Regions from separate parts of the Rhizobacter fulvus genome, predicted to be linked through region 2. Evidence: riboswitches for the same ligand, from Rfam matches in the RefSeq annotation. Region 2 holds a riboswitch; the other holds the start of a gene.
The links. A riboswitch is a leader RNA that binds a small molecule or an ion and turns the genes downstream of it on or off. The one in region 2 is predicted to bind S-adenosylhomocysteine.
Positions count from the first base shown of each region.

Region 1: linked by a shared signal. The riboswitch ahead of metH (methionine synthase) and the one ahead of ahcY (adenosylhomocysteinase) in region 2 are both predicted to bind S-adenosylhomocysteine.

Region 1 is NZ_OZ224516.1:2,580,093-2,585,526, forward strand. Features, by position in the region: gene ACWH49_RS12295 (ATP-binding protein) at 1-937, shown strand, start outside; gene ACWH49_RS12300 (rhodanese-like domain-containing protein) at 958-1,350, opposite strand; gene ACWH49_RS12305 (homocysteine S-methyltransferase family protein) at 1,395-2,459, shown strand; S-adenosyl-L-homocysteine riboswitch at 2,474-2,562, shown strand; gene metH (methionine synthase) at 2,613-5,339, shown strand.
Region 2 is NZ_OZ224516.1:2,970,233-2,975,666, forward strand. Features, by position in the region: gene ACWH49_RS14180 (YbfB/YjiJ family MFS transporter) at 1-163, opposite strand, end outside; gene ACWH49_RS14185 (transglutaminase-like domain-containing protein) at 341-1,198, shown strand; gene ACWH49_RS14190 (HAD-IIB family hydrolase) at 1,185-2,003, opposite strand; S-adenosyl-L-homocysteine riboswitch at 2,070-2,157, shown strand; gene ahcY (adenosylhomocysteinase) at 2,233-3,672, shown strand; gene ACWH49_RS14200 (TlyA family RNA methyltransferase) at 3,676-4,443, shown strand; gene metF (methylenetetrahydrofolate reductase [NAD(P)H]) at 4,455-5,297, shown strand; gene ACWH49_RS14210 (5-formyltetrahydrofolate cyclo-ligase) at 5,351-5,434, opposite strand, start outside.

The DNA.
Region 1 (5,434 bases), 390 kb from region 2:
CGCACTCACGGGCGTCGACGTGGAAGTCGGCTTCGCAGCGAAGCTGGCCGAACGCAAGGGGCTGACGCCGGCGCAGATCCGCACCGCGGTCAAGTTCGCGCGCCTGGCGAGCACGCCCGAGGCGGGGCACGACCTGCAGTCGCTGATCGAGCGCCAGCTGGTCAACGCCGACAAGGCGCTCGGCAACAGCAGCAGCGAGCGCGGCGCACGGCGCGTCGTCACGAACTACGACCTCGACCTCGTCAACACCGAGTCGCGTTTCGAGGTGCCGAAGATCGTGGAGGCGCTGCGCCGCAAGACCTACGGCACGCTGTGCTTCTACGGCCCGCCCGGCACCGGCAAGACCGCGCTGGCCGAGCACATCGCCAAGGCGCTCGACCGCCCGCTGATGATCCGCCAGGCCAGCGACATCATGAGCAAGTACGTCGGCGAGACCGAGCAGAACATGGCCAGGATGTTCGAGGAGGCGCAGACCGAGAACGCCGTGCTGCTGCTGGACGAGGCCGACAGCTTCCTGCGCAGCCGCAGACTGGCCGAGCGCAACTACGAGGTCAGCGAGGTCAACGAGATGCTGCAGGGCATGGAACGCTTCGCCGGCGTGTTCATCTGCACGACCAACCTGTTCCAGGAGCTGGACGAGGCGGCGCTGCGGCGCTTCACCTTCAAGGTCCAGTTCAAGCCGCTCACCGCGCCGCAGCGCGAACGCATGTTCGTGGCCGAGGCGCTCGGCGGCGACGTGACGCTGCTGACGCGCGAGCAGGCCGGGCGCCTGGCGCAGCTGGGTTCACTCGCACCGGGCGACTTCGCTTCGGTGAAGCGGCAGATCGACGTGCTCGGCGAGGCTTTCGGGCCCGACGAGTTCCTGTCGCAGCTCGAAGCCGAGCACCGCGTGAAGCCCGAGGTGCGACAGCAGCGCGGGATGGGCTTTTTGCACTGAGCCGGGCGGGTGCCGTCAGCTCACATTTGTTCCCACGGCAGGCCGTCGAAGCGCCAGCCGTTGAGGTTGCCGCGCTGGAAGTGCTCGTCGAGCTCGCCCTCGAAACCGTGCACGACGTTGACGACCTCGCCGAAACCCGCTGCTTCGAGCGCCTGAGCCGCGGGAATCGTGCGCCGCCCGGAGCGGCACAACAGCACGATCGGTCGCGATTTGTCTCCGGCCTCGCGCTCGACCAGCGACGCAAAGCGCGCAGGATCGACGTGCATCTCCGGGTACTCGTACCACGGGATGTGCACCACACCCGGCGGATGGCCGACGTACAGGTGCTCGATCTCCATGCGCACGTCGACGAACAGCGCGTCCGGGTGGGTGTGCAGGTAAGCCCAGGTGGCGCGGGGCTCCAGGTGCTTCATGCTGGCGTGCGGCGTGGGCTTGACATGCTTTCTACAATACCCCAATGAACAGCTCGAACTTCACCCGCGGTGCGCAACTGCCCGAGATTCTCAAGCAGCGCATCGCCGTGCTCGACGGCGCGATGGGCACGATGATCCAGCGCTACAAGCTCGGCGAGGCCGACTACCGCGGCGCGCGCTTCGCCGATCACCCGAAGGACCTGAAGGGCAACAACGACATGTTGCAGCTCAGCAAGCCCGAGGTGATCCTCGAGATCCACGAGCAGTACCTCGCGGCCGGTGCCGACATCATCGAGACCAACACCTTCGGCGCGACCACCGTCGCGCAGGACGACTACGGTCTGGGCGCCTACGCCCGCGAGATGAACGTGGCCGCCGCGAAGCTCGCGCGCCAGGCCTGCGACAAGTTCAGCAGCGCCGACAAGCCGCGCTTCGTCGCCGGCGCGCTCGGGCCCACGCCCAGGACCGCCAGCATCAGCCCTGACGTGAACGACCCGGCGGCGCGCAACGTCACCTTCGACGAACTGAAGGCCGCGTACTACGAGCAGGCCAGTGGCTTGCTCGAAGGCGGCTGCGACCTGTTCCTGGTCGAGACGATCTTCGATACGCTGAACGCGAAGGCCGCGATCTTCGCGCTCGACGAACTGATGGAAGACACCGGCGAGCGCCTGCCCGTGATCATCTCGGGCACGGTCACCGATGCCTCGGGCCGCATCCTGTCCGGCCAAACCGTCAGCGCGTTCTGGCACAGCGTGCGCCACGCCAGGCCGCTCGCGATCGGCCTGAACTGCGCGCTCGGCGCGACGCTGATGCGGCCCTACATCGAGGAGCTGTCGCGGATTGCCGGCGGCACCTTCGTCAGCTGCTACCCGAACGCCGGCCTGCCCAATCCGATGAGCGAGACCGGCTTCGACGAGACGCCCGAGATCACCGGCAGCCTGCTCGAGGAGTTCGCGAAGGCGGGCTTCCTGAACATCGCCGGCGGCTGCTGCGGCACGACGCCCGCGCATATCGCGTCGATCGCGCAGAAGGTCGGGAAGTACCAGCCGCGTTGCGGGCACAAAGGCACGTTGTTCGGCGAACTGGCGCTGGAAGCCGAGACGGCCTGACCTAGAATCCCGACTCGCCCGAGGAGCGTTGCGACAGTCGATCGACGACTGCCAGGCTCGGGCACGGTGGCGCAAGCCGCTGGTACAACGGCGCTCACCCGACCTTTCACGGTCCGCGGTGAGCAGCGCGGGCCTCATTCGAGCTCTCCCGCGATGTCCAAGATCACTGTCCCCCCGATGAAACTGTCCGGCCTGGAGCCGGTGCTGATCGGCGAAGGGTCGCTCTTCGTCAACGTCGGCGAGCGGACCAACGTGACCGGCTCGAAGGCCTTCGCGCGGATGATCCTGAACGGCGAGTTCGAGCAGGCGCTGAGCGTGGCGCGCCAGCAGGTCGAGAACGGCGCGCAGGTCATCGACATCAACATGGACGAGGCCATGCTCGACAGCAAGGCCGCGATGGTGCGCTTCCTGAACCTGATCGCCGGCGAGCCCGAGATCGCGCGCGTTCCGATCATGGTCGACTCGTCGAAATGGGAGGTGATCGAGGCCGGCCTGAAGTGCATCCAGGGCAAGGGCATCGTCAACTCGATCTCGCTGAAGGAGGGCGAGGCGCAGTTCAAGCACCAGGCCAAGCTCGTCAAGCGCTACGGCGCTGCGGCGGTCGTGATGGCGTTCGACGAGAAGGGCCAGGCGGACACCTTTGAGCGCAAGACCGAGATCTGCGAGCGGGCGTACAGGATGCTGGTCGACGAGGTGGGCTTCCCGCCCGAGGACATCATCTTCGATCCGAACATCTTCGCGATCGCCACCGGCATCGAGGAGCACAACAACTACGCGGTCGACTTCATCAACGCGACCCGCTGGATCAAGCAGAACCTGCCGGGTGCGAAGGTCTCGGGCGGCGTCTCGAACGTGAGCTTCAGCTTCCGCGGCAACGACCCGGTGCGCGAGGCGATCCACACCGTGTTCCTGTACCACGCGATCCAGGCCGGCATGGACATGGGCATCGTCAACGCCGGGATGATGGGCGTCTACGACGACCTGGAGCCCGAGCTGCGCGAGCGCGTCGAGGACGTGGTGCTGAACCGTCGCGAGGACGCCGGCGAGCGCTTGGTCGAGGTGGCCGAGAACGCGAAGGGCGCCGCCAAGGACGACAGCCAGCGCCTCGCCTGGCGCGCCAAGCCGGTCGATGAGCGCCTGAGCCACGCGCTGGTGCATGGCATCAACGACTTCATCACGCAGGACACCGAGGAGGTCTACCAGCGCGTGCTCGCGCAGGGCGGCCGGCCGCTGCACGTGATCGAAGGGCCGCTGATGGACGGCATGAACATCGTCGGCGACCTGTTCGGCCAGGGCAAGATGTTCCTGCCGCAGGTGGTCAAGAGCGCGCGCGTGATGAAGCAGGCGGTCGCCCACCTGCTGCCCTACATCGAGGAAGAGAAGCGCCTGCACGTCGAGGCGGGCGGCGAGGCCAAGGCCAAGGGCAAGATCGTGATCGCGACCGTCAAGGGCGACGTGCACGACATCGGCAAGAACATCGTCACCGTCGTGCTCCAGTGCAACAACTTCGAGGTCGTCAACATGGGCGTGATGGTCGCGTGCCAGGACATCCTGGCGCGCGCCAAGGTCGAGGGCGCGGACATCATCGGCCTGTCGGGCCTGATCACGCCGAGCCTCGAGGAGATGCAGCACGTCGCCGGCGAGATGCAGCGCGACGACTACTTCCGCATCAAGAAGATCCCGCTGCTGATCGGCGGCGCAACCACCAGCCGCGTGCACACGGCGGTGAAGATCTCGCCGCACTACGAGGGCCCGGTCGTCTACGTCCCGGACGCGAGCCGCTCGGTCAGCGTCTGCTCCGACCTGCTCAGCGACGACCGCGCCAAGGCCTACATCGACGAGCTGAACGCCGACTACGTGCGGGTGCGCGAGCAGCATGCCAACAAGAAGGCGACGCCGCTGGTCACGCTGGCGCAGGCGCGCGCGAACAAGACGCCGATCGACTGGTCGAGCTTCGTGCCGGCGGTGCCGAAGTTCACCGGGCGCCGCGTGTTCAAGAACTACGATCTGGCTGAAATCGCGCAGAGCATCGACTGGGGTCCGTTCTTCCAGACCTGGGACCTGGCCGGCCCGTACCCGGCGATCCTGAACGACGAGATCGTCGGCGAGTCGGCGCGCCGGGTGCTCAGCGACGGCCAGCGCCTGCTGCGCCGCGCGGTCGAGGGCCGCTGGCTGACCGCGAACGGCGTGATCGGCCTGTACCCGGCCAACACGGTCAACGACGACGACATCGAGATCTACACCGACGCCACCCGCAGCGAGGTGCTGATGACCTGGCGCGGCCTGCGGATGCAGAGCGTGCGTCCGGTGGTCGACGGGGTGATGCGCCCCAACCGCTGCCTTGCCGACTTCATCGCGCCGAAGGGTTCCGGTGTGGCCGACCACATCGGCCTGTTCGCGGTCACCTCCGGCATCGGCGCCGAGAAGAAGGACCGGCAGTTCCTCGCCGACCTCGACGACTACAGCTCGATCATGTTCAAGGCGATCGCCGACCGCCTCGCCGAGGCTTTCGCCGAGCGGCTGCACCAGCGCGTGCGGACCGAGTTCTGGGGCTACGCGCCCGAGGAACAGCTGACGACGCCCGAACTGATCGCCGAGAAGTACCGCGGCATCCGCCCGGCGCCCGGCTACCCGGCGTGCCCGGACCACACCGTCAAGGCCGAGATGTTCCGCGTGCTGGGCTGCGCCGAGATCGGCATGGGCCTGACCGAAAGCCTGGCGATGACGCCGGCGGCCAGCGTCAGCGGGTTCTACCTGGCCCACCCCGAGGCGACGTACTTCAATGTCGGCAAGATCGGCGAAGACCAGCTGGCGGACTGGGCGCGCCGCAGCGCGCTGGACACGGATCTGGTGCGTCGCTCGCTGTCTGCGTTGCTCTGACCCGTGCGCGTGCCTGGCGCGCGGGGCGGTTGCGCCTGCTTACGGCCAGAAGCATTCCTTCGCAACATGTCCGACTAATGTCGTTGATCCGACGA
Region 2 (5,434 bases):
CGCCGGCCACGGTGTAGCTCCAGCCCAGGTCGGCCCGCATCGGCGGCAGCAGCAGCGCGTAGGAGAAGCGCGCCAGGCCGAGCGACACGGCGGCAGCGAGCGCCAGCGCGGCGGCGACGACGAGCGTCGGGTGATCGGGTGCGCTCGCGGTGTCGGTGGGCATCGGGTCGGGGCGGTGCAGGGCGGTGGTCGGGGCAGGAAGTCTTGCACAGGCGGCGCACCGTTGTCGTGCGCGCGCGGGATGCGTGCTTGTCCTACTGCGCCTCGGGCGCCGCGGCGCTGGCGAGCGACCGGTCGGCACGATTCAATGGCGGTCCGGTTCTTCCACGATCACCACGCCATGTCCGACATCCTCGCCCCTGACGCACCCATCGCCGCCGCCGCCGCGCCCGACCGCACCGCCGCACAGTCCGCGCGCACCTTCGACATCGACTGCACGCTGGCCTACCAGGTCAACGGGCCGACCGATTTCCTGTTCCAGATCCACGCGCTCGACGGCTTGGACCAGCGCGTGCTGGACGAGTCGCTCGTCATCACGCCGCAGCTGCCGCACCACGTGTATTGCGATCCGACCGTCGGCCACCGCTTTCTGCGGCTGCACGCCGACGCGGGGCCGGTCGAGTTGCGCTACCGGGCGAGCGTCGAGCGCCGCCCGATCGCGGTCGATCCGCAGGCGCGCGAGATGCCGATCGCCGAGTTGCCGGACCATCTGCTGCACAACCTCAACCCGACGCGCTATTGCGAGTCCGACCTGCTCGGCCGCGCGGCGCAGATGCAGTTCGGCGACCTGCCGCCCGGCCATGCCCGGGTGCAGGCGATCGTCGACTGGATTTACGACAACGTCGCATACCAGGTCGGCTCGACCCAGGCGACCACGACCTCGCGCGATGTGTTCGTGCAGCGCGCCGGCGTGTGCCGCGATTTCGCGCACCTGGGCGTCACCTTCTGTCGCGCGCTGAACATCCCGGCACGGCTGGTGGTCGGCTACGCCCGCTTCGAGGAGCCGCCGCCGGATTTCCACGCGGTGTTCGAGGCCTACCTCGGCGGCCGCTGGGTGATGTTCGACGCGACGCGCATGTCGCCGGTCGACGAACTCGTGCGCATCGCGATCGGTCGCGACGCCAAGGACGTGGCCTTCGCGACGATCTTCGGCCCGGCGACCATGACCTCGATGAACCCGCTGATCACCGCGCGCTGATCAGCCGCCGCGCCACTTCGGCGAAGCCGGCGCCGCGTGCGCCGTCGGTCAGGTAGGCCGGCCAGGTGGTCAATTGCGCCGCGAACTCCATCAGGTTGGCGACGCCGACGCTGAGCGGGAAGTGGCCGAACATCAGCTGGTCGTTGGTCGAGTCGCCGACGTAGACCCAGTCCCCGCGTTCGACCTCGATGTCGCGCCCCAGCAGGCGCTGCACGATCCAGCGTGCGCCGCTCAGCTTGGTGTGCGCGCCGAACCAGCCGTTGATGTGGATCGAGCTCACGGTCGCGTTCATGCCGGCGGCGTGCATCAGCGCGACCACCGCGTCGATCTGCGCCGCCGACAGGTGCGCGAACTCGTCGTGGTCGATCGCGATGTCGGTGACGCGGCCCGGGCTGTCCTGCGCGAGCGTGGCGCCCGGCACCTCGCGCAGCACTTGCGCGGCGACTGCCTTCAGGCGCACCGCGTTGTCCCGGCGGGTGGCGACGTCCTGCGCGTACTCGATCGCGAGGGCGCCCGGTTCGCGGAACAGCGCGACCGCGCCGTTCTCCGCGACGATCGCGTCGATCGGCCAGGCGCGTGCGAACGGCTCGCTCCAGCCCATCGGCCGGCCGGTGATCGCGATGACCGGCAGGCCGGCGGCTTTCAGCGCGGCGAGCGCGTCGAGCGCCTCTGGCGTGATCGCGCCGGCGGTGGTCAGCGTGTCGTCGATGTCGGTCAGCACGCCGCGCACGCGGCGGGCGTTGGCGGCGGGGAGTTCGGCCCACGGGCGGCTGCCAGCGGGGGCGGAGATTGCACGGGAAGTCACGCTCATGCCCGCGAGTCTTGCACAGGGCTTTTGCGGCGGCGCCGACCGTCGCCTACAATCCGTGAACTTTCCGAGGAGCGTTGCAAGGCCCGCCGCCGTGTTCGAGCGTGCGTCCCCAGGCTCGGAATTTGAATTGCAACCGCGCTCACCCGCACGATTCGACCTCGTGGGTGAGTTCCAACTTTCCCTTCGTGTCCGCGTGCGGGTTCCTCAATCTTCGGAGCCCGTTATGAACGCCGTTCTCAAGTCTTCACCCAGCGCCACTGCCGATTTCGCGATCGCCGACGCCAGCCTCGCCGCCTGGGGCCGCAAGGAAATCAAGATCGCCGAAACCGAGATGCCCGGCCTGATGGCCATCCGCGACGAATTCGCGAAAGCCCAGCCGCTGAAGGGCGCGCGCATCACCGGCAGCATCCACATGACGATCCAGACCGCCGTGCTGGTCGAGACGCTGCAGGCACTCGGCGCCAGCGTGCGCTGGGCCTCGTGCAACATCTTCTCGACCCAGGACCACGCCGCCGCGGCGCTGGTGGCCGAGGGCACGCCGGTGTTCGCGCACAAGGGCGAGACCCTGGCCGAATACTGGGACTTCACCCATCGCATCTTCGAATTCGGCGCCAAGGGTGCCGAAGGTGAAGGCCCGAACATGATCCTGGACGACGGCGGCGACGCGACGCTGCTGATGATCCTGGGCAAGAAGGCCGAGAAGGACGCGTCGGTCATCGCCAACCCGACCAGCGAGGAAGAGACCTGCCTGTACGCCGCGATCAAAGCCAAACTCGCGACCGACCCGACCTGGTACACCCGCAAGTCCGCGCAGATCATCGGCGTGACCGAAGAGACGACCACCGGCGTGCACCGCCTGAAGGAAATGAGCGCGAAGGGCACGCTGCCGTTCCGCGCGATCAACGTCAACGACAGCGTCACCAAGAGCAAGTTCGACAACCTGTACGGCTGCCGCGAGTCGCTGGTCGACGGCATCAAGCGCGCCACCGATGTGATGATCGCCGGCAAGGTGGCGGTCGTGGCCGGCTACGGCGACGTGGGCAAGGGATCGGCACAGGCGCTGCGTGCTTTGAGCGCGCAAGTCTGGGTCACCGAGATCGACCCGATCAACGCGCTGCAGGCCGCGATGGAAGGTTACAAGGTCGTGACGATGGAGTACGCCGCCGACAAGGCCGACATCTTCGTCACCACGACCGGCAACAAGGGCATCATCCGCCACGAGCACATGGTCGCGATGAAGGATCAGGCGATCGTCTGCAACATCGGCCACTTCGACAACGAGATCGACATCGCGTCGCTCGAGAAGTACACCTGGGACGAGATCAAGCCGCAGGTCGACCACATCACCTTCCCGGACGGCAAGAAGATCATCATGCTGGCCAAGGGCCGCCTCGTGAACCTGGGCTGCGGCACGGGCCACCCGAGCTTCGTGATGAGCTCGAGCTTCGCGAACCAGACGATCGCGCAGATCGAGCTGTTCTCGCACCCGGACAGCTACGACATCGGCAAGGTCTACGTGCTGCCGAAGCACCTGGACGAGAAGGTCGCGCGCCTGCACCTGAAGAAGGTCGGCGCGATGCTGACCGAGCTGACCGACGAGCAGGCCGCGTACATCGGCGTGCCGAAGCAGGGCCCGTACAAGCCGGATACGTATCGGTACTGATCGGTGCGCGCTGACCAACTGCTGGTGCAGCGCAGCCTCGCACCCACCCGGTCGGCCGCGCAGCGGCTGATCGACGCGGGTGCCGTGCGCTGGCTCGGCCCGAAGGGCTGGGCGCTGCCGCGCAAGGCCGGCGAGGAGTTGCCCGACGGCTGCCAGATCGAGGTCACCGACGACGCGGAGCTGCGCTTCGTGTCGCGCGGCGGGCTCAAGCTCGACGCGGCGCTGGCGCATTGCGGCGTCGACGCGTCGGGTGCGAACTGCCTCGATGTCGGCCAGAGCACCGGTGGCTTCACCGATGCGCTGCTGCAGCGCGGCGCCGCACGCGTCGTCGGGCTCGACGTGGGGCGCGGCCAACTGGCGGCGTCGCTCGCGGGCGATGCGCGCGTCACCACGCACGAAGGTCTGAACGCGCGCGACGTGGCGGGCTCGGCATTCGCGCAAGAGGAACCGACGCACTCGTTCGACCTCGTCGTGGCGGACCTGTCCTTCATCACCCTGACCCACGTGCTGCCGACCATCGCAACGTGGCTCGCGCCCGCCGGTCAAGCCGTGCTGCTGGTCAAGCCGCAGTTCGAACTGCAGCCGGAGGACATCGGCAAGGGCGGGCTGGTGAAGCACGCCTCGGCCTATCCGCGTGTCGAGAAACGCATCCGCGACGCGTGCGCGGCGCTCGGCCTGACCGTGCGCGATTACTTTGCCAGCCCCGTCACCGGCGGCGACGGCAATCGAGAATTCTTTGTCTGGGCCTGCCCTGGGGCAGCGTCCGCTTGAGGAGAGGCGCCATGACGGCAGCCCGAGAAGTCCCCATCAGTTTCGAGTTCTTCCCGCCCAACACGCCGATCGGTGACGAGAAGCTGAAGGGCGTGGTGCAGGCGCTGGGCGCGCTCGCGCCCGAGTTCTTCAGCGTCACTTACGGCGCCGGCGGCTCGACGCGCGAGAAGACGCTGGCGACCGTGACGGCCATCGCCGCGGCCGGCTTCGAGGCCGCGCCGCACCTGTCGTGCGTGGGCTCGACACGCGCCGGGCTCACCGAGATTCTCGCGACCTACCGCGCGCAGCAGATCCGCCGCATCGTGGCACTGCGTGGCGACATGCCCAGCGGCACGCACCTGGGGGGCGACTTTCGCTACGCCGCCGACCTGGTGGCGTTCATCCGCGAAACCCAGGGGCCGGACTGGCACATCGAGGTCGCGGCCTACCCCGAGTACCACCCCGAGCAGCGCTACGCGGCGCGCGACCTGGCGCACTACGTGACCAAGGTCAAGGCGGGCGCGAACTCGGCGATCACCCAGTTCTTCTTCAACGCGGACGCGTACTTCCACTTCGTCGACGCGACCACGAAGCTCGGCGCCACGGCGCCGGTCGTGCCGGGCATCATGCCGTTCCACAACTTCGCGAAGATCGCGCAGTTCGCGGCGCGCGACGGCATCGAGATCCCGCGCTGGATCGCGCTGAAGATGGAAGGCTACATGGACGACACCGCATCGATCCGCGCGTTCGGCATCGACGTGGTCACCGAGTTGTGCGAGCGCTTGATCGCGGGTGGCGCGCCGGGGTTGCACTTCTACACGATGAACCAGGCGCCGGTGACGGTGGAGATCTGCCGGCGGCTGCAGGCGGTTTGAGATTTGTCGGTGGCGTATCGCGCCGTGTCGTTGGCAGGCGGCGATCCGCGAAACTAGGGCCGCGCCCACATCAAACCATCCTCCGTCAGCATCGCATCGAGCTGCGTGTCGAGCGGCCCCGGCCGCAGCAAGGGAAG